Regions from separate parts of the Fictibacillus marinisediminis genome, predicted to be linked through region 1. Evidence: riboswitches for the same ligand, from Rfam matches in the RefSeq annotation. Region 1 holds a riboswitch; each other region holds the start of a gene.
What was found. Region 1 has a riboswitch for S-adenosylmethionine ahead of LCY76_RS05450 (methionine ABC transporter ATP-binding protein). Riboswitches for the same ligand answer to the same signal wherever they lie in the genome.

Region 1 (10,329 bases):
CAGACCAATTGCTTTCCCGTATTTTCTTTGTTTCAGGCAAAAAATCTGGAAACTCACCTTGATCTATCTTTTCCTGTCTATTTACTCTGTTCTGCAAGAGTTGCAATCTTGCATTCTGAAAACGATCATGAAGCTTTTCAAGAAAAGACATGGCTTCTGCTGACAGTATTTCATGGTCCACACCTCCCTGTACTGCAACAGATTGTATTTTAGATGTTACTACCGAATTTTCCATGTGTTAACCTCCTGTTCAGTCAATGATTCCGTTTCCATTACAGCGCTTGCAGCAGACACATCCTTCGCCCATGCAGTCCGGGCAGTTTCCATTTTGATGCATTCCTGATCCGTTGCACTCTAAGCATGTTTCTTCACCATTCCCATGGCAGCTGGCACAATTCATCACGATTTCTCCTCCTTATTACGAGATAGGTTCACTGTTATAAAACAGATATTTATCTTGTAAAATAATATATAACAGTCGAGATGATTTGTGCAACACTTTTTTTAAATAAAAATAAAAATAGGCCCTCTGTTCTATAACAGAGGGCCTCACTAAGGACGATTTTACTGTAAGTCTGCAAATATTAAGTTATCAAACTCTTACGCTTCGCTAAAGCCGAAGATTGATTTTCGTTCGTAAAGGACATCGCATACTGTTGCTTGAAAGTTTGTGAAACAAATGAAAAGCCTGAAAAGCAGACAGGGATCAGCTCCCTGATCCCTGTCTTGGCAATTCAATTCCCTTTCACCCTGATTAAACCTCAATGTCTAATTTAGTTTTTCTTAAAACTCGTCCGGATCTGGGCCGTTTCGAAGATCTTTATTCAATGAATCAATCTGCTCCATATCTTCCATGCTTAATTCAAAATCAAAGATATCGGCATTTTCCTTAATACGGTTTTCATTCACTGATTTAGGAATGGTTATTACTCCATTCTGAAGATCCCAGCGAAGAATAACCTGTGCAACTGTTTTATTATGCTTTTCTGCCAATGCCGTCAGGATCGGCTCATCAAAGATTTCACCCTTTAACAATGGTCTCCATGCTTCAACTTGAATGCCTTGATCTTTGCAGAAAGCCAACAGATCTTTTTGTGTAAGGCGGGGATGGTACTCCACTTGATTGACCATCGGTTTAATCTCACAGTCTTTCATAAGGTCTTCCAGATGATGAATTTTAAAATTACAAACACCAATTGCTTTGGTCTTACCCTCTTTATAAAGCGATTCCAATGCTTTCCACGTCTCTTTATACTTGCCAGACACCGGCCAATGAACAAGGAACAGGTCTACGTAATCCATATCAAGCTTTTCCAGGCTCTCTTTAAATGAGCGCAGCGTCTCCTCATACCCCTGTTCTGAATTCCAGACCTTGGTCGTAATAAAAAGCTCTTCACGCGGGACATCCACCTGTTTAACAGCCTCTCCTACACCTTCTTCATTTTTATAGAACGAAGCTGTATCGATGCTTCTGTAGCCGGCGGCGACCGCATGTTTAATTGCATCAATAACCTCTTGGCCTTCTTCTGCTTTATATACGCCAAGACCCAGCCATGGCATCCTTAAACCGTTTTGTAATAAAGCTGTATCAGAAATACTTTTTATCATATGTACCGCCTCCTTGTTTGTATGGTACCACTTGGCCGGAGAAAATGAAAAAATTGTGCTAGGAAAAAAGCCCTCCAGGGAGATTGAGGGCTTTTAAGAGTTAACAAAAATCTTGCGAAGAAGTCTGAATAATGAAATAGGATCAATTAATTGAAGTTAGGCTCAATTATTTCTGATTTGGCTCAATTAATTGAAGTTTAGCTCAAAAAAGTTGAGTTCGGCTCAATTAATCAAAAATAAGCTCAATATCGACAAAATCGCTCTTTAGACCGAAGCAAGTTCCTTCGCTTTATTTACTTCAAATTCTTTCTTAATCCCAGCAAGCACTTCTCCGTTCGTGAGAAGCTGATAGCCTGTCAAGGCAAGAGCTTTTGCGCCGAGGATAAGCGCTTGATCGCCTTGTTCTGATTTTGCGGCCTCTCTGAACTCATCCGTATGTCCGACTATGTGATCAGGGCCGATTTGAAGATAGGGATGGATGGTCGGCACGGCCTGGCTGATGTTTCCGGCATCAGTTGATCCCAAACCGCTGCGGTGCGAAGTATCGACTGCCGCTCCAAGGCTCTCCAGCTGTTCTTGAAACACTTTATCAAACGACCGATTCAATAAAAGGTTATCCACCTGATTCTGAAAAGCAATAACATTAAGCTTTGCGCCTGTTGCAAGGGCAGCACCTTCTGCAATGGCTGTTACTTTTTTCGTTGTCTCATCCAGTCTTGCTCTTGTGGAAGCACGAATGTAAAAACGGGCCTTCGCATATTCAGGCACAATATTAGGAGCGTCTCCCCCGTGTGTAATGATGCCATGAATTTTCACATCGTCCGCCACATGCTGGCGCAGTGCGTTAATCCCGACAAACAACTGAATAACTGCATCAAGCGCATTAATTCCCTTTTCCGGTGCTGCAGCCGCATGAGCGGGCTTCCCGATGTATTCAAAGTCCATCGGATCAACGGCAAGCGATGTCCCGGTAATGCGGTTAGCATTACCCGGATGGAACATTAACGCAGCATCAATGCCGTCCAGTAAACCGTGTTTCACAAAGCTTCCCTTCGCACTTCCGTTCTCTCCGCCTTCTTCAGCAGGCGTTCCAAAAACAGCTACTTCTCCTCCGATCTCATCGATAACAGAAGCAAGAGCGATGGCCGCTGCCACACTTGATGTACCGATGATATTATGGCCGCATGCATGACCGATGCCGGGAAGTGCATCATATTCTGCTAAAAAGGCAACGGATGGCCCATCTAGAATAGAACGCTTACGGGCAACAAATGCCGTTTCGTGACCGGCCACTCCGCGTTCTACCTGAAACCCCTCTTTTTCGAGCAGCGATGTAAGCAGGCTGGATGCAAACACTTCTTCATTTCCGATTTCTGGATTGTCATGGATCTCGTGAGAAGTTTGAATGTAAGCCGCTTGGTTTACATCAATGTTCGTACGGATTTGTTCCTGGATTTCTCCCGTAGTTCTGCTGATTACAGTCATGATCTCAGATCCTTTCTCTCTATTACTCTCCAATTTCACTTAGCGGTACAAACGTAGGAATGGTTGCACCTTTATAGATTTCTTTAATCTTCTTGGCTGTATCTTTTGATTGATAGATCTTCGCAATTTTTTTCAGCGATTTTTTATTTTTATCTTCAGTTCTTGTTGCAATGATATTGATATATGGCTTTGCAGTCTTGCTTTCAAGGAAGATCGAATCTTTCTTCGGATTCATTCCAGCATCGACAGCAACGCCATTGTTAATGATTGAAGCGGCCACATCAGGAAGCACCCGTGGTGTCTGGCCTGCGACTACTGGTTTAAGCTTTAAGTGTTTTTTGTTCTCCACCACTTTTTTCAGATCACCATTTCCATCAAAGTTCTTTTCCAGTTTGATTAGCCCTGCACTCTGCAGAAGAAGCAATGCACGACCCATGTTCGTAGCTTCATTCGGCAAAGCAATGGTTGATCCAGCCGGGATATCCTTGATGTCCTTGTATTTTTTAGAGTAAACGCCCATAGGCGCAATGACGGTTGTTGCAATTGGTGCTAAATCCAATTTGTGTTCTTTTTTAAATGCGTTGAAGTAAGAGATGGTCTGAAACGCATTGGCATCAATATCCCCGTCAGCCAATGCCTGATTCGGACGGACATAATCGGAGAACTCTACGATTTCCAAATCAATGCCTTCTTTTTCTGCTTTTTTAGCGATATACTTCCACACGTCACTGTCAGATCCGCTGATGCCCATCTTTACTTTTTCAAGCCCCTTTTTATCTCCGCCGCTGCATGCGCTCAAGAATGCCGACATTAAAACCCCGATGACTAAAATGATCAATGAATATTTTTTCATAAGATTTCCCTTCTCCCTTTTTCTCTTTTTATCTTCTTCTAATTTTTCTGGAGAGTATATTTCCGGTACTCTGCAAGCCTTGAACAAGGATGACGAGCAGAACGACGGTGACAATCATCACGTCTGTATCAAATCGCTGATAGCCGTAGGCAATGGCCAGATCGCCCAAGCCTCCTCCACCAACAGCCCCTGCCATCGCCGAAGCTCCGACCAAGCCGATCGTTGCAATCGTAAACGACAGGATCAGTGAACTGAATGCTTCCGGCAGCAGTATGCGAAAGATGGTCTGCCAAGGAGTAGCTCCCATGGCCTCTGCGGCCTCTACAATGCCCGGATCGATCTCAAGCAGGCTGTTTTCCACGAGCCTTGCGATATAGGGGCCGGCATATACAATCAATGGGACAATCGCGGCCGATGTCCCGATTGAGGTACCGACTACTAATCTCGTAAACGGGATAATCGCCACCATTAAGATGATGAACGGTATCGAACGCAGAACGTTTACAATCGCGTTCAAAACGTTAAAGACGGCCAGGTTTTCAAGAATGTGGCCCTTCCTCGTGACTACGAGTACTACCCCAAGCGGAATGCCGATTACAGCCGAGAACAATAAGGAAAATCCAACCATCGTTAAGGTATCACCGGCCGCATTTAAAATGTCCACCCAAAATGTACTCCAATCAACTTGCATAAGGTGCAACCTCCCTTATTTCGACTTCACTCTGGTTCACGAAAAAGATTGCTCTTCGGATTTCCTGTTCGTCCCCGAAAAATTGAACGACAAGGTTTCCGAAAGGAACGTCTTGGAGTTCTGTGACATGGCCGTATAGAACACTGACGTCCACGTTGAATTTTTTGGCAATCTGTGACAGCAGCGGCTGTCCTGTGGATGCTCCGGTAAATACGATCCTGAAAATCTGATGATTCCTGTCCTGCTTTTTCAATAGGTTTTTAAGGGACTCAGGCAGTTCATCCTGAAGAACCGAACTGACGAAACGCCTTGCCGTCTCAGTCTGTGGCCTGGCAAACAAATCAAAAACGCTCCCCTTCTCGATCACTTCGCCACCCTCCATCACAGCAACGGAATCACATATCTCCCGGATGACGTTCATCTCATGGGTGATGATAAGGATCGTAATGTTGTATTCCTTATTGATTTTTTTCAGAAGCTTTAAAATACTGGAGGTCGTCTGCGGATCCAATGCCGATGTTGCTTCATCACACAATAGCACTTCCGGATCAGTGGAGAGCGCCCTGGCAATGCCTACCCGCTGTTTTTGTCCGCCGGAGAGCTGGTCGGGATATTTATGCCCATGCTCGGACAAGCCCACAAATTCCAGCAAGTCGTTCACCTTCTCTTTAACGAATGATTTCTTCTTGCCGAGAAGATAAAGCGGTGTCGCAATATTATCAAATACCGTTTTTGCGTTCAGCAGATTAAAATGCTGAAAAATCATGCCGATATTTTTTCGTTTTTTTCTCAGTTCCTTCGGAGACAATCTCGCCATGTCTTCCTCTCCTACTAAGACGTGCCCTGATGTCGGCTTCTCCAAAAGATTCACACATCGCAGCAAGGAGCTCTTTCCTGCTCCGCTGTATCCCACAACACCATAGATCTCTCCTTTTTTTATCTCAAAGCTCACATTGTTTAACGCTCTTACTTGGCTTTTGCCACTCTCATAAATTTTGGTTACCTCTTCAAATCGAATCAATGATGTGATCTCCTTTCTCGCTACTGTTAAAACATCAAAAAAAGCCTCTTCTTGAAAACAAGAAGAGGCCTGAAGCATCGAAATGAGTGGCTGATCTCTTCTTATCTTCCAAGCGCTAATCGCTTGCCGGACTTGGCACAGTATTCCCATTAAACCGGAAACCCGCTGCCGAGGCTTCAAAGGGCCAATCCCTCCACCTCTCTGGATAAGAAACAAATAATGTTCAATTAAATAAAAAAATCTCTTCTTAAAGAAAGAAGAGATTTTGTATCCATAAGGAAACGAGCTGCTCTTCTTATCTTCCAAGCCCCTTAAAGGAACTTGCTGGAATTGGCACAGTGTTTTTCAAAAGAAAAACCTGCTGCCGAGGTATCATAGGGCCATATCCCTCCACCTCTCTGGATAAGAAACACGTTCATATTTACTTGATGAGATCTATCTTATACCATGATCTAAGTCGATGTCAAATCTTTTTTCGGAGTTCTCAGATCGGAATAAAAACACTGAAGCCATAAAAGCCAGCCACATTGCTCCTCCGGCAACTCCAGCCAGTACATCCGTAATATAGTGAATGCCAAGATAAATTCTGCTCCAGCAAATAAATCCAAGGTGCACCGCCAATATACAAAATTTCGTTCTAACAAACTTTTTTGATAAGAGTGTAAAAAGACCATAAAGAGCTGTTGCATTCATCGAATGAGCACTCGGATATCCATACCTTATGTAAAAAGGCTTAGTGGATGGAGGCCGCTGCTTCCAATTCTTTCTCCAAACAGAGTTAATCAAACGGCATCCGATCAGGTTGGCTATTAATAAAAAAACAATGTTTCTCTTTCCTTTTTTCCTGTATCTGTATGCAGAATAAATAGTGGCAGGAATCAACAGAAATCCAGAACCAAGAAAAGAGTAACTTCTCAGAAAGAAATCCACGAAACCTCCGCCCCGTGCTGAAAATATAGCCAAGCTTCCGATTCCGTCGAGTTTCATCCAATGATCATCATTACGAAGCCTGTTCATTAGTCTTAAAGCTAAAATACCCATTATCATAACGCCGCTTACAATTGCCATATTCTCTTTTTTCATATCCGCCCTCACTTTAACTTGCTTTTTATGTACATATCCTTTCATGTGGAGGACTATTTTATGCGTTCAGGTATACTCTATTGTTAAAGTTTCACCGCATCTTTTTCTAAGAAAACCATAATGCTGCCCTGTTCTATTTTTTGCACATAACGCTCAGCCGTCCGTTCTGAAAGATCCAGGGACATGAGAACTTCTTTTAAATCATCCTCTGAATCTTCATTAAACATGGATGCAAATGGACCAGCAGCAAGCAGCGGACCAATACCGGGAACACCAAGGCCTGGGACCGCGATGGCTCCGCCGATACCAGTCAGAAAACCTGCAATGGTTCCATAGGCGGCTTCGTTTACATCTTCGTCCAGATGTTCTTCTGAAACATTCGTTTTATCGGCAACACGATCCATCTTTCCATCATCTTTAGCAAGGATGGAGATGTCCTTTGCACTGTATCCTTTATTCACCAGGGATTGTATACTATCAACAGCTTCGTTCTCTGTTTCATACACTCCAATCACCATTTTGCTCATATGTATGACCTCCTAATCAAAGTCTGATTTTATTACTAGTATTTACCCCAACCCTATATCTGTAAACAGGTGTCATCATAAGGATAAGATAACTCCCCTACAAATTCCGGGGAGCTATAGATGGTTTTCTCTTTTAGGATAGACCGGCTCTTTGAAAAATATATTCCTTTTGATCCGCCTCTTCCCTTGTGTCTCCCAGTACGAGGCCCTGTAGAAGCGTGTCGGCATCTTTATAAGGGCTTTCACTGCCATTGTAGATCGACAGCGGAATGAAATATCCATCTTCAATCCCCCGTTTCACTTCATCATACAGGGGTTCTATACCGCCCTTGGATTTCCAGGAAACGAATTTGATTACCTTTTTACCGAGCTGTTCTTCAATACTTTCTCTCAGAAGAAGTGCGGCGGTAGAACCGTTGACTCTATAATTTAAATCAAAGGCCATTTTCCTTCCATCAGCCGTTACCGCAATGTCAAATCCAGCAATCCCTTTATAGCCTCTTTTACAGCCTTCTTCCATAATTCTTCTCCCGACCTTGATGACCTCATCATCGGGTTCTGACTCTTTATCGACCCAGTTTCCTTTATATTTTCCGTCTTCCGTAATATTTTGGACCGTACTGCCCAGATAGATCAGACGGTCATCTGCTGTACAGGCAAACTGAACGCAGTAATTGTGCTCGATCTCCAAGTACTCTTCTATGACGATTCCTTCACAGGAGGCGAAAAAGTTTGCTGCCCTGTCAATGTCCTCCTGATTTTTGCAGATAAATACATCAAAACCCGCCGCATTTGCCTCATTTGTCGCTGCCTTAACCACACATGGAAATGGGAAGGTTTCTAATTGATCATGAAGATCTGCAGCTGTTGTTGATTTTCGTTTCGGAGCATGTCCAGAAGGAACCAGCTCTTCTAAATTAGCTTTATTGTTTAAATACTGAACAAGGCGCGGATCAATCCAATAATTCTCTGATGACATTTCTTCTTCTGGGTGAATATGCTGAACTACCATCTTCTTCTGCTCTTGTTCTAAGCGGCTGAAAATGTTTCGATAATCCGCCTCTGTCGAATATTCGTGTACAGAAAAACGAAGCTGGAGACCCGCCCGTTCATACAGCTCCGTTGCTTTTTTGGTAGTTACCGACCTGTTGCAGATGACCGGCATGCTTCCCAATACCGCAAACTGGCTTCCCGTCAGAAGATCAAGCTTTACTGGACAATCGGGAATCCACTTATTATGAGCAAAGGAAGGCCTCGGATTAAAAATGAGATCCGGACCGTAAATTTCAGAAAATGTATAACGCGGAACAATTGCTGGTCTGCTTATCTGCATGGATTGTACCCCCTGAACATGCTTGGATTACAGGATAAATACCTTTTTTAGCTTACCCTTAAACCAGCAGCCTTATCATTTAGCAAGCAATGTTTTCCATTTGCCCTATTCTGTTTGAGCTGATGTATACTAGGGAAATGGCAAAAGAGTTAGCTGCCATGGAGGAAATTATGAAGAAAAAGCTGCAAAATCTGTTACCGCTGCTTTCTTTAGGATTTTTGCCGGTTTGCTCCTTGATGTATGATTGGGTCAATCACCCCGGGAGCGAAGTGCATAGCCTAGTTACAACCGTTGACAGGAATATACCATTCTCTGCTGTTTTTATTATCCCTTACCTATTGTGGACCTTATATATTTACGGAACCTTGATTTATTTCTATTTCAAAGATAAGAAGACGTACTTCAAGACACTGTTTGTTTACATTGCAGGCTTGCTGGTCTGCTATACGGTATACAGTCTTTTTCAGACCACCGTTCCTAGGCCGCTCGTTGCTGGCTCTTCATTCTTGGAATCTCTTGTAAACCGGGTCTACAAGATGGATGCCCCTTATAATTGTTTTCCAAGCATCCATTGCTTTTCCAGCTACCTGCTGGTCCGGGTAGTGCGAAAGGCACCGTTCTCAACAACCTGGAACAGAAGTATGATTACGTACTTTTCCGTGATTATTATTGTTTCAACTCTGATGGTTAAACAGCATGTCCTTCTGGATGTGTTTGCTGCCGTCTTGTTGGCAGAGACACTATGTTTTGTCTCCGAGAGAAATTGGTCACCTTCAGTAAAATCCAAACCAATTCCCTCATCAACGAAAGAAATCAGCCATTAAAAAAAGCGGAAGCGCCGCGATCAGCCCTGACCAGCGCTGGAGCTGGATTAAAAAACCCCCATTGAGGCGGTGCCAGGCACCGTTTCAATGGGGGTTTTTATTGTGTTAAGCTATTAGCTGAAAATCGGAGCAAACATCATGGTCACGAACATGAGCGTTAAATACATAATGGAGAATTTAAACATTTTTCCTGACCACGCAATTTCCGTTTCTTTTTCTTTGTACTTAAAGGACTGCATCGCACGGTAAAGGAAGACTGCTCCTAAAATACCCGCAACGATTAAGTACCAGATTCCCAGTACGTTAAAAAAGTACAAGAGAAGAGATGCTGCTACCGCAAATACGGTATAGATTAAAATATGAACCTTCGTTTGCTTAAAGCCCACTTCGTTCGGCAGCATCGGTACATTTACACTCTTGTACTCTTCCGCCCGTTTCATTGCGAGAGCGAAGAAGTGCGGAGGCTGCCATGCGAACATGAATACAAATAAAAGCAGTGCAATCAGATCAAAGTGTCCTGTAACAGCCGTATAACCGATAATCGGCGGTGTAGCACCTGAAATACATCCGATTTCCGTATTGACCACTGTTACCCTTTTGGACATCGTATAAACAAATCCGTAGAAAACGAATCCGATGAAACCAATAAGTGCAGCAATCGGGTTCACCATGAAACCTAAAATAGCCTCACCGATCACAATAAGAACAATCGACATGAAGATCGCGTTCCGTTTTGATATTCTCCCATTGGTAATCGGCCGGTTCTTTGTCCGTTCCATGTATTTATCGATGTCCGCATCGTAAACATTATTCACGATTGCAGATGAACCAATGACAAAAATGGTTCCGAGAACGGTCCAGAAGAAAAGCTCCCATAAGCTAAGGCTTGAAGAGAGATTTCTCG
Region 2 (10,329 bases), 620 kb from region 1:
TTCTCTAAAGCTCCTACGTCTGTTATCGGCCATGGAGCAGGCATTCCCAGGCATGAGGGTATCACAGAGGAGCTCGATTATGAAGGTGAGCTGGCAGTTGTCATAGGGAAGATAGGAATCGGCATCACGGCGGAAGAAGCGATGGACCATGTTTTCGGCTATACGATTATCAACGATGTAACGGCCAGAGACTTGCAGAAGCGCCATAAGCAATTTTTAATCGGAAAAAGCCTGGATGGTTCCTGCCCGATGGGGCCATGCATCGTGCCGAAGGAATACCTGGGTGATCCCCATGAACTGAAGCTGATCACCAAAGTGAACGGCGAGGTCAGGCAGGATGGCAATACGAAAGACTTTATTTTCACCATACCAGAAATTATTAAAGCGCTTTCGGCGGGAACAACCCTTGAACCTGGTGATATCATCGCAACGGGCACACCGGCTGGAGTCGGTAAAGGATTTAAGCCGCCAAAACTTCTTAACAGCGGAGATCAAGTGGAAATCACCGTAGAAGGAATCGGAACCCTCAGCAATGAAGTAATCTAGGACGTTTTAAGGTCATGGAGAAAAGGAAGAGTAGAAAGAAATTCAATGATTGAGGAGGCATGACCGATGGAAAAAGTACTGTATATTAATGGAGAATGGACCGGCAGTGATTTGAAAAAAATTGAAGTGTTAAACCCCGCAAACGGAGAGCTTGTTGGAACGGTTGCTTCGGCCGGCAAGGAGGAAACCCGTGCAGCGATCGAAGCCGCACATGAAGCTTTTGGCCCCTGGTCCCGCTTAACATCCTATGATCGTTCTGCCTATTTGGACAGGCTTTATGATCTGATGATTGAACAGAAGGAAGAGATAGCGGAAATCATGACAAAAGAAATGGGTAAACCATTGAAGGAGTCGCTGGGTGAGGTTCAGTATGCAGCTTCTTTCATTCAGTGGTACTCAGAGGAAGGGAAGCGTGTGTATGGCCGCTCTATACCGGCTTCCGCTGAAAACAAAAGGATGCAGGTGATCAAACAGCCGGTTGGTGTCGTGGCAGCGATAACGCCATGGAACTTTCCGGCGGCGATGATTACCCGAAAGCTCGGCCCGGCTTTGGCTGCAGGCTGCACATTTATCGTAAAGCCACCGAAAGAAACTCCGCTGACGGCTATTAAACTGGTAGAACTCTGTGAAAAGGCTGGTTTTCCAAAAGGTGTTGTGAATCTGCTTACTGGTCCGTCTTCGGTAATTGCCGAACAGATTATGGACAGTGACAAGGTGAAAAAGGTGACTTTTACAGGATCGACGGAAGTTGGAAAAATGCTGATCGAGCAAAGTGCCAGGACCGTAAAAAATGTATCCATGGAACTTGGCGGCCATGCCCCTTCAATCGTCCTGGATGATGCGGATCTTGATAAAGCGGTGAAAGGCATCGTCGCTTCCAAATTTAGAAACGCAGGCCAGACCTGTATTTGTATCAACCGCGTGTATGTCCATGAGAGCATATATGAAGAGTTTATAAAATTGCTTGTTGAAGCGACGCGCAAGTTGAAAGTCGGAAATGGGATGGATGAGGCCACAGACATTGGTCCGATCATCAACAGGGACGGCTATGAAAAAATCAAAGAGCATGTTGATAATGCGGTTGAAAAGGGAGCAGCTTGTGTTCTGGGGGGAAAAGGTAAGGACGAAGGCAATGCCTGCTTCTATGAACCTACTGTTCTAAAAGATGTAAACCATGACATGCTTATTATGAATGAAGAGACATTCGGGCCTGTGCTTCCTGTGCAGAAAATCAATTCAGACGAAGAGGGAATCAGGCTTGCAAACAGCAGTCCATTTGGCCTTGCGGCGTATGTTTACACAGAAAGTATGTCGAGAGGCACACGTTTGATCGAAGGGCTTGACTACGGCATCATCGGCTGGAATGATGGTGTCCCTTCCGCTGCTCAGGCACCATTTGGAGGATTCAAGGAAAGCGGCATCGGCAGAGAAGGCGGTACGGAAGGCATGGAAGCGTATCTTGAAACGAAGTACGTTAGCATTGTCATCTGATTAATTTTCAGTGAGAGCAGGAAGTGGGAGGAGATTAATTATGGATTTAGGATTAAGAGATAAAGCAGTGCTCGTGCTGGCCTCCAGCAAAGGACTTGGACGGGCAACAGCGATGAAATTTGCCGAAGAAGGTGCGGCCGTCATGATTACAAGCCGTGATGAACAAGCATTAATGGCTACGGCTGATGAAATCAGAAAGAAAACAGGAAGCCGGGTAGAATATGCAGTGTGTGATATTACTCAAAAAGAAGAGATTTCGCGGCTCGTGAAAGCAGCCGCAGACGCGTTCGGGAAAATTGATGTCCTTGTAAACAACGCTGGTGGACCGCCGGCTGGGACTTTTGATTCGTTAAGAGATGAAGAGTGGGAGTTTGCGTTCAACCTGACTCTTATGAGTTTGGTTCGTACGGTTCGAGAGGTTCTTCCTTACATGAGGGAGAATGGCGGAGGCAGAATTGTTAACATTGCCTCTTCTTCATTTAAACAGCCGATCGATGGGCTCATTCTATCCAACACGTTCAGGACTGCCATTAATGGCTTGTCCAAAAGCTTATCTCAGGAGCTGGGCAAGGACGGCATCCTCATTAACACGATCGGCCCTGGCCGTATCGGTACCGACCGGGTGGCGGAGCTCGATGGCAAAGCAGCAGCTTTACACTCTGTGAGCCCTGAACAGGTGAAGGAACAGGTGGAAAAGAGCATTCCGCTCGGCCGTTATGGTACACCAGAAGAATTTGCTAAGACCATTGTTTACTTAGGCTCGGAAGCCAACACTTACATTACAGGACAATCGTTCCTGATCGACGGAGGTATGGTGAAGGCGCTATAAAGAGAGGAAAGCATGGGCTGCTTGAAGAGCAGTAACCATGCTTTTTTTTGGTCTTTTAAACCGAATTGAGAGAATTGGGGCAGTCATTGAGCGAAACAAGGGAATAATTGTGCCAAAAACCCAGGGAATTGAGCCTAACTCGAAATAATTGATCATTACTGAATTTTTTGTCTTTTTCGCGCGTCAATTCACATGTGTGGCCTCACCTCACTCCGCCCATCCTTTCAGATCAGTAGTCCAACAAAAAAACAGGCTGGAAGTACTTCCAGCCTGTTCCTTCTTATTGTGTTAAACAGATAATACTTTTTTTATGCGATCGATCGCCCAGTCCAAATCTTCGTTTGAAATGATGAGCGGTGGAGCAAAACGGATAACGTTTTCGTGTGTTTCTTTGCAGAGGAGCCCTTCTTCTTTCAGCTTCTCGCAATAGGGGCGGGCCGCTTCGCTAAGCTCAACCCCAATGAATAATCCACGGCCGCGGACTTCTGTAATGACCGGATTATCAATCGATTTTAGTTCGTTCAAGAAGTGCTCTCCTAGCTGCAATGAACGCTCAACCAGATTTTCTTCTTCAATAACTTCAAGAGAAGCAACAGAAACAGCAGATGCAAGCGGGTTTCCGCCAAATGTTGATCCGTGGCTGCCTGGATTAAATACGCCAAGAATATCTTTATCAGCAGCTACACATGAAATTGGCATAACGCCGCCGCCCAATGCTTTTCCGAGAATGTACATGTCTGGAACAACTTCTTCCCAGTCACAGGCAAACAGCTTGCCTGAACGGCCTAAACCAGATTGAATCTCGTCCGCTACGAAAAGGACGTTGTTTTCTTTACAAAGCTCTCGTGCTTGTTTTAAGAAACCTTCGGGCGGGATCACGATTCCTGCTTCACCCTGGATCGGTTCCATGATGAAAGCTGCCGTATTCGGTGTGATCGCTTGCTTCAACGCTTCAAGATCACCGTAAGGAATCAGTTTGATGCCAGGGAGCATCGGCCCGAATCCGCGTTTGTACTCTTCATCAGAAGACATGGAAACCGCTGTCATTGTACGGCCGTGGAAGTTGCCTTCACAAGCGATGACTTCTGCCTGGTTGGCAGGAACGCCTTTTACGTCATACGCCCAGCGACGGACAGTTTTAATAGCTGTTTCAACCGCTTCAGCACCTGTGTTCATCGGAAGAACCATGTTCTTTCCTGTGAGATCAGTTACTTTTTCATAAAAGTTACCAAGCTGATCATTGTGGAAAGCACGAGATGTTAACGTGATTCGGTCTGCCTGATCTTTTAAGGCTTCAATAATTTTAGGATGTCTGTGCCCCTGGTTTACCGCAGAGTAGGCACTGAGCATATCCATATATTTGTTTCCTTCCGGGTCATAAACCCAAACACCTTCGCCTTTGGAAATGACTATTGGAAGTGGGTGATAGTTATTCGCCCCGAATTGTTCTGTTTTGGAGATGATGTTTTCTGTTTTAATCATATCTCTCACTCCAATCTGTAGTTTATGGTGAATCCTTTTTACATTATAGCAATGAAAAGGCTTTCTTCCTACCTTAAATTCTCGTATTTCCCGAGCTGAAAAAGTTCGTGGTATAGTAAAGTGGAGGATTATACATAGGAGGAAATAAATATGTTGCATATGCATGTCTTTTCGTGGGGTATAGCGCTTATTCTGTTCTTTGTGACTTATAGCCTATACAAAAGAAAAAATAAAAAATTTTCTAAAATTCTTCATATGATTTTGCGCCTGCTCTATGTAACGACCATTTTTTCGGGTGCTGCTCTCATTTATTTGTGGATTCAGGCCGGTGCCGTGAATATTGGTCCGCTTATTGTTAAAGGTGTACTTGGGCTGGCTGTCATTGGACAGATGGAGGTTATGCTTTACGGTGAAAAACGCAATGAACTGAAAAAAACCCGCTGGATCACCTTTGTGCTTGCGCTGGCTCTTGTGTTTTATTACGGCTATTCTGTATTGCCGATGAGCTTTTAATGAAGCGATGAAGTTTGTGTAAACAAATGAGCAGCCGATGCCGATAAAGAATACAGAGAACTGTATATTGGCATTTGAATAGATCGAGGTGCTCATGATGAAGAATGATAACGAAGAAATAATGGCACTGTCTCACTTAGTGAAGGCATCAACTGTTGAAATGATTAAGCTAAATGCCAGCCTTCAAGAATCTGAACAGCGCTATAAATCTCTGTTTGATCATAACCCTGACTTGATCTACTCTATGGATCTCACAGGCATGATTACGAGTGTGAACGCCTCTTTGACCAGAATGCTTGGGTACAGACAGCCTGAAGTATTGAAAACGACGGCGATCACCTATGTTTCAGAGGAAGATAAATTAAAGGTAAGCAACTGCTTTAACCTCACCATACATGGGCAGACGCAATGTTTTACAGCTAAGCTTTATCATAAAAAAGGGCATCCGCTCGAATTCTGCATCACCAACCTTCCGATTATCGTTAACGGAGAAGTGGTTGGTGTTTATGGGATCGGTAAGAATGTTACAAAGCAAAAGGAAGCAGAAGAAAAAATCGCTCACCTTGCGTTTCATGATCTATTGACCGGACTTCCTAACCGAATGCTCTTTGAACAGCATCTGGAAAACTGCTTAAGGAAAACCAGGGAAATCGGAGAAAAAACTGCGGTTGTTTTTATTGATCTTGATCAGTTCAAAATGATTAACGAGAGTCTTGGGCATCAAGCCGGAGATCATTTTCTTAAGTATGCGGCAAAACAGCTGAAAAAAAGAATCGGGCGGCAATGCATGCTGTCACGATATGCCGGAGACGAATTCATGGTTGTCATCAACGAGCTGTCAGGTGTGGAAGAAGCCGGAAGGGTAAGTGAGAAACTATCAGAAACTCTGGCTGTTCCTCTTATTTATAATGATCAGGAATTTGTTCTGACAGCTTCGATGGGAATCAGCATCTATCCGGATGACGGACTGACTCCGGATGTTTTGATCAAAAATGCCGGAATTGCTCTTCACCGGGCAAAAGCAAAAGGCAGGGGAGAGCGGGAGTTCTTTAAAGGCGAGATGAACGAGTTCACGATTGAACGGCTTGCCATGGAGAGCTTTCTCCGGAATGCCATTCCAAAAGGTGAACTGTCACTGTATTTTCAGCCCCAGATTAGTTTGGATGATGGCAAGGTCATCGCACTCGAAGCTTTGGTCCGCTGGAACCATCCTCGTCTTGGAATTGTTTCCCCGGGGAACTTCATCCCTCTTGCTGAAGAGACCGGACTGATCGGGAACATTGGGAGATGGGTATTAAATGAAGCATGCCAGCAGCTGAAAAAATGGCATGAGACGATGAACAGTGAGATCTCTATATCCGTGAATGTTTCTGGTAGGCAATTTCAAAAGCTGGATTTTGTGTATGAAGTGAAAGAAGCGCTTCAGCGATCTAAAATTGATCCAAGGTTCCTTCATTTGGAGCTGACAGAAAGCATGATGGTGGAAAATGTACAATATGGCATTAACATCATGAAAGAACTGAAGGAGCTCGGCATTAAAATATCCATCGATGATTTTGGCACGGGATATAGTTCATTGAGCTATTTAAAAGATTTTCCGATCGATATTCTTAAGATTGATCAATCATTCATCCGCAACCTTACGAAATCTGATCACAGTTCCACAGATGCAGCCATCGTCAGAGCGATCATCACGATGTGCAAAGGGCTTTCCGTAACTGCTCTTGCTGAAGGGGTGGAAACAAAACAGCAGCTTCTTGTCCTGAAGGATTATGGCTGTGATCATGTACAGGGGTTTTTCATCGGAAAGCCGGTCTGTGCGGCAGAAATTGAAGAATTGTTTCATACGTACCATACAAAAAGCTCGTGACCCAAAAGGGCCGCGAGCTTTTTTTAGCTATTAAAAAAGTTTGCAAGCTGTTTTTTATAATTTCCTGATGCAATTCCCCTCTCGGTAATGATGGCGGTAATGTACTCATGGGGAGTGACATCAAAAGCCGGATTGAATACCTTCACGCCTTCTGGTGCGATGGGTTCTCCCTGAAAGTGGGTCACTTCTTCTGCCGGTCTTTCCTCAATGGGAATATCATCTCCAGTTGATGTGTTCAAATCGATCGTTGATAGAGGAGAGGCTACATAAAAAGGAATGCCGAGTGCTTTTGCCTGCAAGGCTAGTCCGAACGTCCCGATTTTATTGGCGGTATCTCCGTTGGCAGCGACTCTGTCACAGCCGACGATGACCGCAGCGATGTTTTTTGTTTTAAGTGTATGGGCAGCCATGTTATCCGTAATCAATGTTACATTAATACCTGCCTGCTGCAGCTCCCAGGCTGTTAAACGCGCCCCTTGAAATACCGGTCTTGTTTCATTAGCGTACACTGAGAGGTCCCAGCCTTTTTCTTTTGCTAAATACATGGGAGCCAGAGCTGTACCATACCGGGAAGTTGCAATTCCGCCAGCGTTGCAGTGCGTCATCAAACAATCCCCGTTTTTCAGCAAGGTCAATGCGTATTCCCCGATTTTACGGCAAGTTTCTTCATCTTCCTGCTGAATGAAAAGTGCCTCTTGCTCAATCAGCTGAACCGCTTCCTCAGTATCTCGGGCTTGTTCGGCAGAGCCTGTGACCCGGTCGAGGGCCCAGAACAAATTAACCGCAGTTGGCCGGGATCCGGCAAGGTAAGCTTTTTGCTGCAACAGCTTTGACTTGAACTCGTCATACGGCAGGGAATTGTTGGCCTTTGCCCATAACACGATTCCAAAAGCTGCGGCGATTCCAATGGCAGGTGCGCCTCTCACTTGCAATTTTTTTATGCAATCCCACACTTGTTCAATTGTCGTAACATTAATGTAGACGGTATGGCGGGGAAGCTGCTGCTGATCAAGCAGCAGAAGATGATCCCCTTTATATCTTAGTGATGAAATCCAGGTTTCTGTCGTACTCATAATCATTAAACACTCCTGATGTATGTGATAAATTCATCGATATTTTTTATTCTCTCAGCGTTCTTTACCCAATCGCTTCCAAGCTTAAGCACACGTTTTTTTAACTCGATTTGGCCATTGAAGTCTTCAATGGAATCAAGATCTTCGACATGGGCAAGCCCAATCGTGCGGCGGATCACTTCACAACCTGCAAAACCAATCATATCTGTAAAAATACTATTTAAAATCTCTTCCTCAAATTCAGGAAGTTTGGTTGCAGACTCTACACCCTCTGTTTTCCACAGTTCCCTGTAATGGGCAGTGAAGGTTTCCCAAGTGTCTTTGATCACGCTGAGCAAATAGCTCTGATATTCTTCGCGCCTAAGATTGTCAGAGATATGAAAGGACTGTGAGGCATGATTCAATGCAATATTGGCAAAAAAGTGGGCGATATCAAAGCCTTGAGGCCCATAATAAGCAAACTCGGAATCTATTAATTTTGTAGAAGTTTCGGTAACGAAAATACTTCCGGTATGGAGGTCACCATGCAACAGGGCCTCTGCACGCGTTAGAAATTTATATTTTAGAGAGGCAGCTCTCTGTTTGAGGAGAGTATCATTCCATAGTTTGGAAACGGCCTCCTTCAGCTCGGAAGGAAAATCGTTGGTGTTGATGTCATAAAACGGGTCAGTAAATACAAGGTCTTCGGTTATTTTGCAGAGTTCAGGGTTTGTAAACGTCTGGACAAGCTCTTTCTTCTCGAAAGGATGCAAATAGAAATCACTCGTATAGAACAGGCTTTTGGCAATAAATGTGCCGATGTGCTGTGCGAGATGAGGATATTTGACCCCTTCGATCAGACCTTTCCGCAGAATCACGTGAGAAGATAAGTCTTCCATTACAGTGAGAGCGAGATCCTGGTCTGTATAAAAAACTTCTGGAACATGCTCAGGAGCAAATTCTGCTGATTTTATTAAAGAGCTGCTTTCAATCCTTGCCCTGTCCAGTGTAAGCGGCCAGCTTTCTCCCACAACTTTGGCATAGGGAAGTGCCTGCTTTACGATAATGGATTTACCTGTATCTGCTTCGATTAGCCGAAAAACAAGGTTAAGATTACCGTCACCAATCTCATTGACTTTAATGTTTTGATAATCAGAAAACAGTTTGAGTTTTTGTGCCAGCCCCACCACGGTTTGTTCATTCAGTGGTTTGTAAGCCTGTTTGAGGGTTGTTGCCATCTATACTACCTCCGGAATTTTTTGTATGTAAAAAGGCCTCTTTTCTGTATGAAAAGAGGCCTGGATGTATAGCTTCCACGCCTCTTATCTTGCAAAACAAAGTTTTGCTGGAATTAGCACCGTGCCATACTGGATCTCCAGGCTTCTAGTAGTAGACGCCCCATTTTACAATGGTATTACGGTCGGTTGCTGGGTTTCATCGGGCCAAATTCCCTCCACCTGCTCTTGATAAGAGACAACAAATATAAAATTGTTAGAAAAAACAGAATGCAATAATAATTTACAATGGCAATCATACAATCTTATCCATTGTCCTGTCAAATCTTTTTTTAATAAAATTCTGGACGTCTGTCTTCAAACACAGGAATTCTGTTTCTTACTTCTTCAACAAGATCAGTGTCGACCTCAGCAAACAAAATGGTCTCTTCTTCTCCGTCTGTCTCTGCAATAATTTCTCCCCAGGGATCAATGACCATCGTGTGACCTGCGAACGTGTTGTTCTTATCACTGCCGACCCGGTTGCATGCCACAACGTAGCATTGGTTCTCAATGGCTCTTGTTATTAGCAGGTTCCGCCAGTGGCTCAGCCGCTGCGCCGGCCACTCGGCAGGAACAAACAGGATAGAGGCGCCTTCAAGAATATGGGAGCGAATCCATTCGGGGAAACGGATATCATAGCAGATGACACCGGCAGCCGGAACGTTTTCAAGCATGAAATTTCCTTTGCTGGAGCCCGGAGCAATATATTTTTCTTCCTGCATTAGCCGGATCAGATGGAGTTTACTGTATTCGCCGATCTGCTTACCTTTTCGGTTAAAGGCATACATGGTGTTATAGATTCCTTCATCCGTTTTCTTAGCGATGGAACCCGCAACAATGTTCACTTGGTATTTGCTGGCAAGCTCGCTCATTAATCGTTTGATCTCCTCGCCGTTTGTATCTCCTATCTCATCTAGTCTTTCTAGATCATAGCCTGTAGTCCACAGTTCAGGAAGAACAATCACATCTGGTTTTTTCATTGCTGCCTGTTCAATTCGTTTTGAAGCCCTCTTAATATTTTGCTTGGGATTGCCAAGCTGAATATCCATTTGTATCGCTGCAACAGTAAGTTTCATGCTATCCTCCATTAAAACGTTTTGACAGATTTTAATTAAGCGTATAACATAATTGATTAGAATTTCAAGAAAATTACGAAAGACAGGATGTGTAACCGTGAAACAATTCCAGCAAGCAGAAGCTTTATCGCGGCTGCCTGAACAATTTTTTGCAAAGCTGGTAGGAAAGGTGAGTGCTGCTGCTTCTAAAGGG
Region 3 (10,329 bases), 2.7 Mb from region 1:
GTACGAGGAGCTTATTTTGAATTAAGTGAGCAGCGAGCAGGAGAGATTTGCTACACTGAAGAAGAATTGCTGCAAACACTGCCTAAAGTCTTAAAAGACAACTCTCCTGAATATAAGGATTTTTATAAAACATTCTGCGTCATACATGACGGCAATTCCTCAGACCGAGTCATTGATTACCTGCTATCCAGATAAAAATGTAAAAATCAGCAAAGCACCCTATGTGAAGTGAAGGGTGCTTTTTCTATTTAATAAAAAAAGCACTGCCTGTTTCCAGGCAATGCTTTACTTGTTTAGTTCTGTTCTTGCTTTTGATCAGCAGCAGGTGCTTCTTCCTGTTTAGTCTGATCTTCAGTTTTTGCTTTATTTTTATCTTCATCACGGTAATTGTAATCGTACTTCGAGCGATCCACTGGTTTAAAATCACGTGGAGTATAGAAGCGAAGCAGATCTCCATAAACAACTTTGTCAGAAAGTTGAAGAGAATTTTCAGCAAATTCCTGTTCTTTCTGAATTTCTTTATTCTTTTTAACCGGTTCCCCAGTTTTGGCATCAAAGTACTTTCCATTGATGGCGGTAACCTTTGGACTGACAAAGCTTCCGTTACGGAATGGAACAACCTGTTGATGATCTTTGGACAGCAAATCTGTTCCGAATTGAACATACTCTTTTGTATCAACGCCAAGCAAGTGAAGAAGCGTAGGCAGAACGTCAATCTGTCCACCATACTCATGCTTCACTCCGCCTTTCATGCCAGGTACGTGAACCATGAACGGAACACGCTGCAGCTGGGCATTGTCATAAGGAGTGATTGCTTCTTTGTTCAATACTTTAGCCATGGCATCGTTATGGTTTTCGGAAATACCATAATGGTCTCCGTACATGACGATCACAGATCGGTCATACAGCCCAGAAGCTTTTAATTGATCCATGAAGCTCTTAACCGATTCATCGAGGTAACGAGCTGTCTGGAAGTAACGGTCAACTGATCCGTCACCCGTATCATCTGGCCCGATGCTTGCTTCCGCGTCATCAATCGGATACGGGAAGTGGTTGGACAATGTAATAAATTTCGTATAGAAAGGTTCTTTCAATGTTTTCAACATTGGAAGAGACTCTTCAAAGAATGGTTTATCTTTTAGTCCGTAGTTTACAACATCTTCATCTTTCATTTGGTAATGGCTCGCATCAAAGAACTTGTCATAGCCAAATGATTTGTAGGTCTCATCCCGGTTCCAGAACGTTTTGTAATTTCCGTGGAATACTGCGGAAGTGTAACCTTTTTGTCCTAAAATAGCAGGTGCGGCTTGGAATGTGTTATTTCCGTTCGTGGTAAATACTGAACCTTGCGGAAGTCCATAAATGGAATTTTCCAGCATGAATTCTGCATCGGATGTTTTACCCTGTCCTGTTTGGTGGAAAAAGTTATCAAAGTATAACGTATTCTTATCTTTTGTGAACGAGTTTAAATAAGGTGTAACTTCTTCACCATTCAGTTTGTAGTTGATCATAAAGTTCTGGAAAGATTCTAAATGAATGTAAATCACATTCATGCCTTTTGCCTTGCCAAAGTAAGCAGGGTTAGGCTTTGCATAGTTCGCGTCTTTGTAGTTAAGGACGTCACCCATATCACTTGAATCTGCAGATGCCTTTTGCGCGGAAATACGCATGCTTTGAATAGCATCATATATCACATAGTTGTATGTGCCCAGGTATTTCACCAAGTAGTTGCGGTCAAATGTACGCGTTAATAGCTGCGGACGATCTGTTTCCGCCAAGCCGATGTTAATGACAAGCAAGGCAATCGCTGAAACCAGCACAAGCTGCACTTTCTTACGAGCCATGCGAACCGGCTCGGGCTTGATGAATTTTGCAGCTACGAGAACAGTTAGAATGATGGTATCAATGAAATATAGCGGGTCATAAGGCTTAAGCAGTTCCCAGATGCTTCCTCCAAGATCTCCAAAGTTTTTCGTTTGAGTCAGGGTCGGCATCGTAATGAAATCATTAAAGAATCGGTAATACACGATATTTGCATATAAAACAAAGGAAAGGAAAAAGTTAAGGACAATGGTCCAGATATACGCTCTTTTACCTTTTGCAAATAGTGCCAATCCAAAAAAGAATATGGCTGAACTGATCGGGTTGATCAGCAGCAAAAACTTCTGCATTGCATTTTCTATACCAAGATTAAATTCAACAAGATAGCCTGTATACGTTTTTAGCCAAAAAAGAACAACAGCTAAAATGAAAAAACCAAGATGCTTTTGGACAACATTTTGGCCAGCTTTTAAAAGACCTTTCAATTCTTTCACCTCTTCTAGTACCTCTATAACATTATTGTCTAATCACTTTTATTCGCACCTGTAAATTTTAGTCTATTTTATTATAAATAGCAAAAGTGAAAATATGATGAAAAGCTAAGATTTAATTTTATTTTTGTTTATTTTTCCTTAAAATTACGAGCTCTAGCCATGGTTTTCGTTTATTATTGCGGTATTTTGATTGTAAAAACGCTTCCTTTTCCGGACTTGCCCGCAACCTGGATCCAGCCGCCGTGGGAATCCACAATCCATTTTGCAATCGCAAGCCCCAAACCGTGGCCTCCAAGCTGTTTTGACCGGGATTTATCCGTCCGGTAAAACCGCTCAAATATCCGTTCGCGTTCTTCAGGCTTTATCCCTATACCCTGATCTTCAACTAAAATAACCAGCAATTTATTTTTTTCTTCTTTTTTCAGCGAAAGTTCAAGGTTAACCTCAGTATTTTCAGGAGAATACTTGATGGCATTCTCCAGCAGAATATAAAGAAGCTGATCCAAACGTTCACGGTTTCCATACACAAAAAGCTGGGCAGGCGTACTCAGCCTAATTGTTATACGTTTCTCATCCGCAATTGTTTCAAGAGAATGAACCGCTTTTTCAGCCAGCTGATGAAAATCAAACACTTCTTTTCTTACTTCTGTGTTTTCTGCATCAGAACGGGCCAGTGTGAGCAAATCTCCTACAAGTTTAATCATCCGCTTTACTTCATATTTCATATTAGATAGAACAGAGTGTGAAAATTCATCTTCCTGCACTTGTTTTTCCATCTCCAGCGCATTAATAGAAGATAATATGACACTCAGCGGGGTTCGCAGCTCATGTGAGGCATCGGCGGCAAATTCACGCTGCTTCATATACGATCTGATAATAGGTGACATAGCTCGCTTCGACATGAAATAGCTGATAAAAAAAGAAACAAAGGAAAAGACGAAAAGCAGTATGGCAAAAATGTTCAATAGCCAATCAAATAGCTCCACCCTATTAGATATGCTTTTCCCAACATATAAAATGCCAATGAATTGATTTCCTTTATAAATTTTGCGTCCAGCCATCATGAGATCGATATTTCTTTTATTCAAATCCTCTTGCCACGGAACAAAATAAGAGACATTTAAGTTTTCATACCGGATCTCTTTTGGATTTGGATTCCAGCCCTCTAGTTTCTTATACAGCTTCGGACGGAGATGATGGTAGAGTTCATCACCCGTTAATAGCTTTCCTTTGGCATCGACGACGTAATAGAAGAACTGTTCGTCAGAAAGCATAACAAAGTTTTGTATGGAAGGCTTTTTGCCTTTTATCATTTTTTCTTTGATCACACTTACTTCCTGGTCCACGAGCTTCTTCAGCTGATCCTCCTGGCTGCTGACAATCACTCCGTATAGCAAGAAATAAACGATGACCATAAAAAGAATTAAGAACAGCATCAGAATGCCTGTATAAATCATCGTCAGCCGCCACTGTGTACGGCTGATCAGATTCAAGTTTTTCAAAAGATTCCAGCGGGAAAAGAGGCTAGTTTTCAAGGCGATACCCCACCCCGCGCACACTTTCAATAATTTCCTTTTTGGTGAGCTTTCCAAGTTTTTTCCGAAGCAATTTAACAGTGGCATCCACTGTCTTTGCTGAGACATCTGCATCGAAACCCCAGATCCGGTCAAGGATGGTTTCCCTCGGCAGTACTTGGCCTTTATTGCGAACAAGAAGATCAAACAGCTGAAATTCCCTTGGGGTCAGCTGTATCTCACGCTTAGCTGAATTTACTATATAACTGGTACGATTCAACACAATATCATAAAGTACGACCTTTTCTTCAACAATAGGAGCAAAGTTCCTACGTGATAGAGCCCGAAGCCTGGCAAGAAGTTCGTCAATTTCAAAGGGTTTGACAAGGTAGTCGTCGGCTCCTGCATCCAGTCCATGAATCCTGTCCTGAACTGAATCTTTTGCTGTCAGCATCAGAATGGCTTGGGAATAGCCACCAGACCGTAATCGCCGGCAAACTTCCAAACCTGTTTGCCCCGGCATCATCCAATCCAGAATCACAATGTCAAAATCAGATGCTATCGCGGTCTCATAGGCATCTTCTCCATTTGATACCCACTCTACATGATGTTGATTTTTTTTCAGCATATGGACAATCAACTTTCCAAGATGCAAATCGTCTTCCGCTACCAGAATGTTCATGTAAAAGCAGGCTCCCTTCAGCTTGATCACTGACTTCAACAATTGATGATAGCACAATTACTGCAAAGAGGATTGAAATTCCTGCTGATTTCACACAATTTCCTAATTCTTATGTATGGCTGTTAGAAAATGAAGGTGGGGATTTTTTCAAAAATCACTTTACATAGGAGAGATTCTGAGGAATAATGAGAGTTATAAAACGAACGTTTGTTCCTATTCAGAGTATACCTCATATCTTCTTCTTTTGTCTATAAAAAAAGCCAGCATTAAATGCTGACTTTACTTAAACTCGTGAAAAGGAAGAAAGTATACTTGATAATTAGGAAGTCTTTCAAAACCAAGTTTTTCTGCGATTACAATCGAATCATGCCTAAAGGTTTCTGTTGTCCAATGGGGTTTCCTGCCACTTTTTATGCAGTCATTGATAAAACCACGGGCCATTCTCGTTGCAAGCCCTCTGCCTCGATGTTCTGTTTCATAAACATTTATACCGATCTCCACGTCACCACCACACGCAAACACACTGATGCACGTTCCAATGACTTTGCTTTTATGCATGACACACCAGCCTAGACCGTGTTCTAAAAAGCTTTCCTCCGAGACCCAGAATTTCTTAATCTCTTTATTGATCGTCTGGAGGGGATCCATCAAAAGTAAATCTTGAGTAATTCTCGATACTATGTAGCCTTCAGGTATGGCATTGTTTAACTTTAAAGATAAAAAATGCTCACTGTGAAACTTGAAAGGCACTCGTTCACCTATTTTTAATCCTGCAGGAAATAGCGAGGATATTACTTCATGCCAGCCTTGAGGAGGATATACTTCAAGATTAAAATCACTTTCGCCGAATTCAAGTGCTTCAGGTTTTATTACTTCTATTATGAATGGCTGCAGAAAGGAGTTGAATGTGTGGTTCGTATGGTCTCCTCCCAAATAAAACATTTCATTAACCGCCCAGATTAATGCAGTTAAAGGAGATTCAACATCATCAACAAAAATCTTTCCGCGATTTATCCCTGAAATGACACCTTGTATGACTGGATGATCGTTTTGTTCTTTAAAAAGTTTTCTTACCTTATCGTATCGTTTTAGAGTCAATTCATAAATCATATTGATCCATTCTCCCTTGTTTTAAGATTTTTGCACTCTGCATAATCTCTTAAAACTGAAAGACTGCACGACGTTTACTTATAAGTGCCGTTTCAAACCAACCTCCTCGCCATTTACAATTAATAATCCAAGTTTATCATGATTTCTCTCAAAGCGTACGCGAACAATTCAATTTCCTTTTATACGAACAGAATTTTCGTTTTTCTTGCCAATTCCACGTTTCAATCTGCTAAAATCCGGAAATATTATCAAGCAAGCATGGTAATAAAATCATAAAAATCGGGCCCACTACATATAGCGCATAAGACATATTACCCCTTCTTTCGACAACTGGCAGGTATATTCTTCAAAGGAAAGAAAAAAGTAGGAAAACAAAGAGGAAAGGAGAATGGTGATGAGCAGTGAAGTGCTAAAAAAACGCATTCACCAGTATTTCAACACAAAGAAGATAAAGGATGAGCAGCTCGAAACATTGCTGGTACGTTTCATCCTGTCCGTTAAAAAAGGAAAGTAAGAAAAAAGGAGCCTTCATGGAGGGCTCCTTTTTTTCAATTAAGCGTGCCTGGCACCAAAACTATTAAACAGGAATTTTTTCGTTATTTTCCGAAGTAAGTTGTTCATGTCTGCCGTAGTGTTTAGCTATCAGATGGCCGTATATAGACGCCAGAACCTGCTGAAACAGCATTCCAACCACGACGGGAACAGCTGTCGCCGGCGAAAAGTACGTTAACGCAAGAACAGATCCAGCGCTGATATTCCGCATGCCTCCACTGAAGACGAGAGCTACAACCGTTTCTCTCTCCCATCCAAAAAGCATGCCGGTCAGCCAGCATATTAAGTAACCGCTGGCCGCGATCAACAGGACGAACAAACCAATCAATAAAAGTTTCCCGTTCACATGAACCAAATACGGGGTGGCAACCGAAGCATTGATGGCGACCACAGCACTCATGCAAATTTTAGAAACAGGAGAGATTCTTTTCCCGAGCGTGTTCTTTATTTCTCCCTTCGTCCAATGATTGAGCAGCATGCCAATGACAGATGGGATCACGATCATAATCAACAGGTCCTTCACCATGGACCATTCATTAATGGAGACGGTTTCTCCGACAAACAGGGATAGGCTGTAAGGTACGACGATCGGCGATAATAGCGTATCAATCAATATAATGGAAAGCGCGAGGGTGCTGTTCCCCCGATAAATGGATACCCAGATGCTGCTCGTCACGCCGCACGGTATGACCATTGCCAATACGAGTCCGGTTATGGTTGGGGAATCCGAGGAAAACGCAATGTGCCCGACTCCCCACGCCCATATCGGCATTATGATATGCAGGATGATGAGTGCTGTCAGGATGGGCACAGGCCGGGACAGTGTATTGCGCAGATGGGTAAAATTAGACCCTAAACTACCTGAAAACGTCATGAATGCAAAAATCCAAGGAACTAAAAAAAGCAAACCCTTTAGTTCGCTCGTAAGCAAAATTCCAAGGATCACGCTTGCGGGTGTAATAAATGGCATAAATCTTTCCAGCTGGTGGTTTAACTTTTCTAACACGATTAGCCTTCTTCCGTCTGAGTCTATTACTCTAATAGTATATTAATTTATAGTATAAAATATTTAAGTTTGCGGTGCCAGGCACCGCAATTACATACTTGTGTAATTCAGGTGCCTGGCACCATATATGGCACCCTATAAAAACAGGCGCAGGCTATTGTATATTTTTGAATCCCTCTCCCCGCCAGGTGCATAGGATGTATGCATACACTTTTGAGATAGCTGTCCAAATCAGATTATTTAATTGACAAACTTTTAATTCTATTTTACATTAAATGAAATTAAATATTCTTATCCAGAGAGGTGGAGGGAATTGACCCTGAGAAACCTCGGCAACAGACTCCTATATGAGCACTGTGCCAATTTCAACAAGCTTTTTGCTTGGAAGATAAGAATTGTGTTGATCATTCTTCGGTCTCTTCAACCCTTTCTTATGTTTCCATAAACATAGGAAGGGGTTTTTTATTGAATCAATTCCGACTAAAAAGATATGAATAGTTATTTTAAATGATAAACGTTAAATAAGGAGTTGGTGATATGGAAAAACACGATTGTATACACTGGGAGGGAAAAAGGCTTACCTCAACCGTGCATTATCCGGAATCCGTACTGAGCAAAAGTAAGAAATTCCCTGCCGTTATTATTTGCCATGGATTTACAAGCAACCGGATCGGTGTGGACCGCTTGTTTGTTAAAACCGCACAGCAGCTTTCTTCGAACGGATTTGTTGTGGTTCGGTTTGATTATTCGGGCTGCGGGGAGAGCGAGGGGAATTATGGGGAAAACAGCTTTGAAGACCTAATCGACCAAACATATGCTGCCGTTAGCTTTGCCTTGGAGCTTCCTAACGTTGATTCCGACCAGATTACCCTGCTGGGCCATAGCCTTGGAGGAGCAGTCGCTGTGCATTCTGCGGCACGTGACGAAAGGGTTAAACAGTTAATCCTCTGGTCTGCGGTGGGACGGCCGTTTGATGACATTGTTAATATCGTGGGTGAAGAAGAATATAGCCATCTATTCATTAAAGGATTCGTGGATCATTTAGGTTATTCCCTGACCACAAAATTTCTGCAGTCTCTCAAGAATTCCAATCCTTTAGACCAGCTATCCCAGTTTTCGGGTGATGTGCTGCTCCTTCACGGTACGGACGACAAAGAAATTCCAGCCCATTATTGCGGTGAATTCTTTGAGAACACACAAAAAAGACCCTGTGGAAAAAGCAAGATTCGGCTTATTAAAGGCGCCAACCACACCTTCTCATCCATCATGCACTTCAATGAACTGATCACTGTAACCTCCAATTGGCTCATAAATGATTCTAATTTGATGGTGCCAGGCACCGGCTTTTGACACTTGTGTAAAAGCGGTGCCTGGCACCTGAAGTACAGCGATGGTAAACCGATCCCGGATCTCCTTTAACAAAGCCAGTATTGATAGCGATGGTGTTCCAATGAAAACTGACCGGGTTGTTCGCATTTACCGAAAATCTGTCCAGATACAACGTTTTTTGTGTGAGAGGCGCTAACACATACACTAAACTTTCCAACAACAGGATGACTGCCGCAACTAATTTTTTCACTTCTTCATCTTCCTTTTTAAAAATCTGCACCTTCGTGATCTTTAAGCTGCTTCAGAATCACTTTCCACTCTGAAAGATACAGCAAATGTGCTCGGTCTTTTTTGATCTTTCAATTAAGAAAGCCGCATAAAACTTGCTCACATTGTCCCCTTCTGCATTCCATATCGTAGTATAATAGCTTTTGTATTTTTATTATGGACGCGTCGCCGTAAACTTCATTACCCTTACCATACAACCAACTTGAACGCTCTAAAAATTAAGGGGAGATCAACTTGAGAGAAAAACGCAGAAAAAGTCTGACTAGCCTGATTGTATTGCTGTTAACGGCTTTGCTCATCACAGGGTGTGCACAGGCACCTAGCACAGGCCAAACAAGCACGGATCCCGGACAAAAAACGGATTCACCTGCTGCAAAACAAGAAGATTCATCTTCAAATGATGTCAAAATCACTCCATCCAGAGATCAGACATCTGCCGTTAAAGGCATGCCGGCTACTGTTACGTATGTGGTCGATGGGGATACACTGGATGTGAAATTTAAGAACGGAAAAACGGAGCGAATCCGCATGCTCCTTATCGACACACCCGAGACAAAACATCCGAGGCTCGGTGTTCAGCCGTTCGGGCCGGAAAGCTCCAAATTTACAAAAACCCAGTTAACGGGCAAAAAAGTCGGTGTCGAGCTGGATGTGTCCGAACGCGATAAATACGGCAGGCTGCTCGCGTACATATGGATCGGAAAGCAAAACTTTAACCAACTGCTTCTGGAAAAAGGCCTTGCCCGTGTGGCCTATGTGTATCCGCCTAACACCAAATACGTCGATCAGTTCCGCGCCACACAAGAAAAAGCTCAAAAAGCAGGTGTTGGCATTTGGTCGATTGAAAACTATGCCCAGCAGGATGGATTCCATGCCAATTCAAAAACCAGCACATCAAACGGAACAGTTTCCGGAGGGTCACAAACCAACAAGCAGAATACTCAAGTGAAAACGCCAGAGAAACCAAAGGGAAGCTGCAACATCAAGGGAAACCAGTCCCGAATCTATCACATGCCTGGCGGCCAATATTACGATCGGACGAAAGCCGAGGTCATGTTCTGCTCAGAGGCTGAAGCCCAAAAAGCAGGCTACCGGAAGTCTCAGCGATAGATAGTGGAGATAAAACTAAAAGCCTAATCAGCAGTTTGTGCTGATCCGGCTTTTCTTTTGGCTTTTTTAGATAGTGGTTCTAGTGCCAATAACGATGGTTGCGTCCAGTTCGCCGGAACGGACTACACGTGATAACAATCCGTTAGCATTAAAAATTTCGAGAGTCTGCAGTGCCTGCCGTTCGCTGGTCTCAACAAGCAGATGGCCTCCCGGCGCCAGCCAGACCGACGCACCAGCCGCTATCCTCCGCTGGAGGTCAAGTCCATCCTCCCCGCCGTCCAGTGCCACTCGATCCTCGTGAAGGCGGGCTTCCGCAGGAAGCATCCCGATCGCATCAGTGGGGACGTAAGGTGCGTTAGCGACTAGGAGGTTGACGCGCCCGAGAAGTGTTTTGGGCATCGGCTCGTACAGGTCACCTTCGTA

Region 2: it holds a riboswitch for S-adenosylmethionine, as region 1 does, so the genes downstream of both, mtnK (S-methyl-5-thioribose kinase) here and LCY76_RS05450 (methionine ABC transporter ATP-binding protein) in region 1, are expected to answer to the same signal.
Region 3: it holds a riboswitch for S-adenosylmethionine, as region 1 does, so the genes downstream of both, LCY76_RS19385 (alpha/beta hydrolase family protein) here and LCY76_RS05450 (methionine ABC transporter ATP-binding protein) in region 1, are expected to answer to the same signal.

Annotation. Positions count from the first base shown of each region.
Region 1 covers NZ_JAIWJX010000002.1:980,860-991,188, reverse strand. The annotation lists gene aceB (malate synthase A) at 1-235, opposite strand, end outside; gene LCY76_RS05475 (hypothetical protein) at 251-403, opposite strand; gene LCY76_RS05470 (aldo/keto reductase) at 784-1,608, opposite strand; gene LCY76_RS05465 (M20 family metallopeptidase) at 1,873-3,132, opposite strand; gene LCY76_RS05460 (MetQ/NlpA family ABC transporter substrate-binding protein) at 3,116-3,946, opposite strand; gene LCY76_RS05455 (methionine ABC transporter permease) at 3,975-4,637, opposite strand; gene LCY76_RS05450 (methionine ABC transporter ATP-binding protein) at 4,627-5,658, opposite strand; SAM riboswitch class I at 5,757-5,870, opposite strand; SAM riboswitch class I at 5,951-6,067, opposite strand; gene LCY76_RS05445 (phosphatase PAP2 family protein) at 6,094-6,741, opposite strand; gene LCY76_RS05440 (YflT domain-containing protein) at 6,825-7,268, opposite strand; gene LCY76_RS05435 (ATP-grasp domain-containing protein) at 7,402-8,601, opposite strand; gene LCY76_RS05430 (phosphatase PAP2 family protein) at 8,772-9,425, shown strand; gene cyoE (heme o synthase) at 9,539-10,329, opposite strand, start outside.
Region 2 covers NZ_JAIWJX010000002.1:1,599,063-1,609,391, forward strand. The annotation lists gene LCY76_RS08700 (fumarylacetoacetate hydrolase family protein) at 1-546, shown strand, start outside; gene LCY76_RS08705 (NAD-dependent succinate-semialdehyde dehydrogenase) at 613-2,037, shown strand; gene LCY76_RS08710 (SDR family oxidoreductase) at 2,078-2,866, shown strand; gene LCY76_RS08715 (ornithine--oxo-acid transaminase) at 3,155-4,348, opposite strand; gene LCY76_RS08720 (YisL family protein) at 4,499-4,861, shown strand; gene LCY76_RS08725 (EAL domain-containing protein) at 4,959-6,731, shown strand; gene mtnA (S-methyl-5-thioribose-1-phosphate isomerase) at 6,755-7,804, opposite strand; gene mtnK (S-methyl-5-thioribose kinase) at 7,810-9,021, opposite strand; SAM riboswitch class I at 9,103-9,256, opposite strand; gene LCY76_RS08740 (carbon-nitrogen family hydrolase) at 9,351-10,148, opposite strand; gene LCY76_RS08745 (pyridoxal phosphate-dependent aminotransferase) at 10,234-10,329, shown strand, end outside.
Region 3 covers NZ_JAIWJX010000002.1:3,652,018-3,662,346, forward strand. The annotation lists gene LCY76_RS19355 (CDP-glycerol glycerophosphotransferase family protein) at 1-195, shown strand, start outside; gene ltaS (lipoteichoic acid synthase) at 294-2,306, opposite strand; gene LCY76_RS19365 (sensor histidine kinase) at 2,489-3,850, opposite strand; gene LCY76_RS19370 (response regulator transcription factor) at 3,840-4,511, opposite strand; gene LCY76_RS19375 (GNAT family N-acetyltransferase) at 4,791-5,621, opposite strand; gene LCY76_RS19380 (bile acid:sodium symporter family protein) at 6,199-7,179, opposite strand; SAM riboswitch class I at 7,468-7,574, shown strand; gene LCY76_RS19385 (alpha/beta hydrolase family protein) at 7,717-8,529, shown strand; gene LCY76_RS19390 (hypothetical protein) at 8,498-8,758, opposite strand; gene LCY76_RS19395 (thermonuclease family protein) at 9,031-9,906, shown strand; gene LCY76_RS19400 (putative protein N(5)-glutamine methyltransferase) at 9,973-10,329, opposite strand, start outside.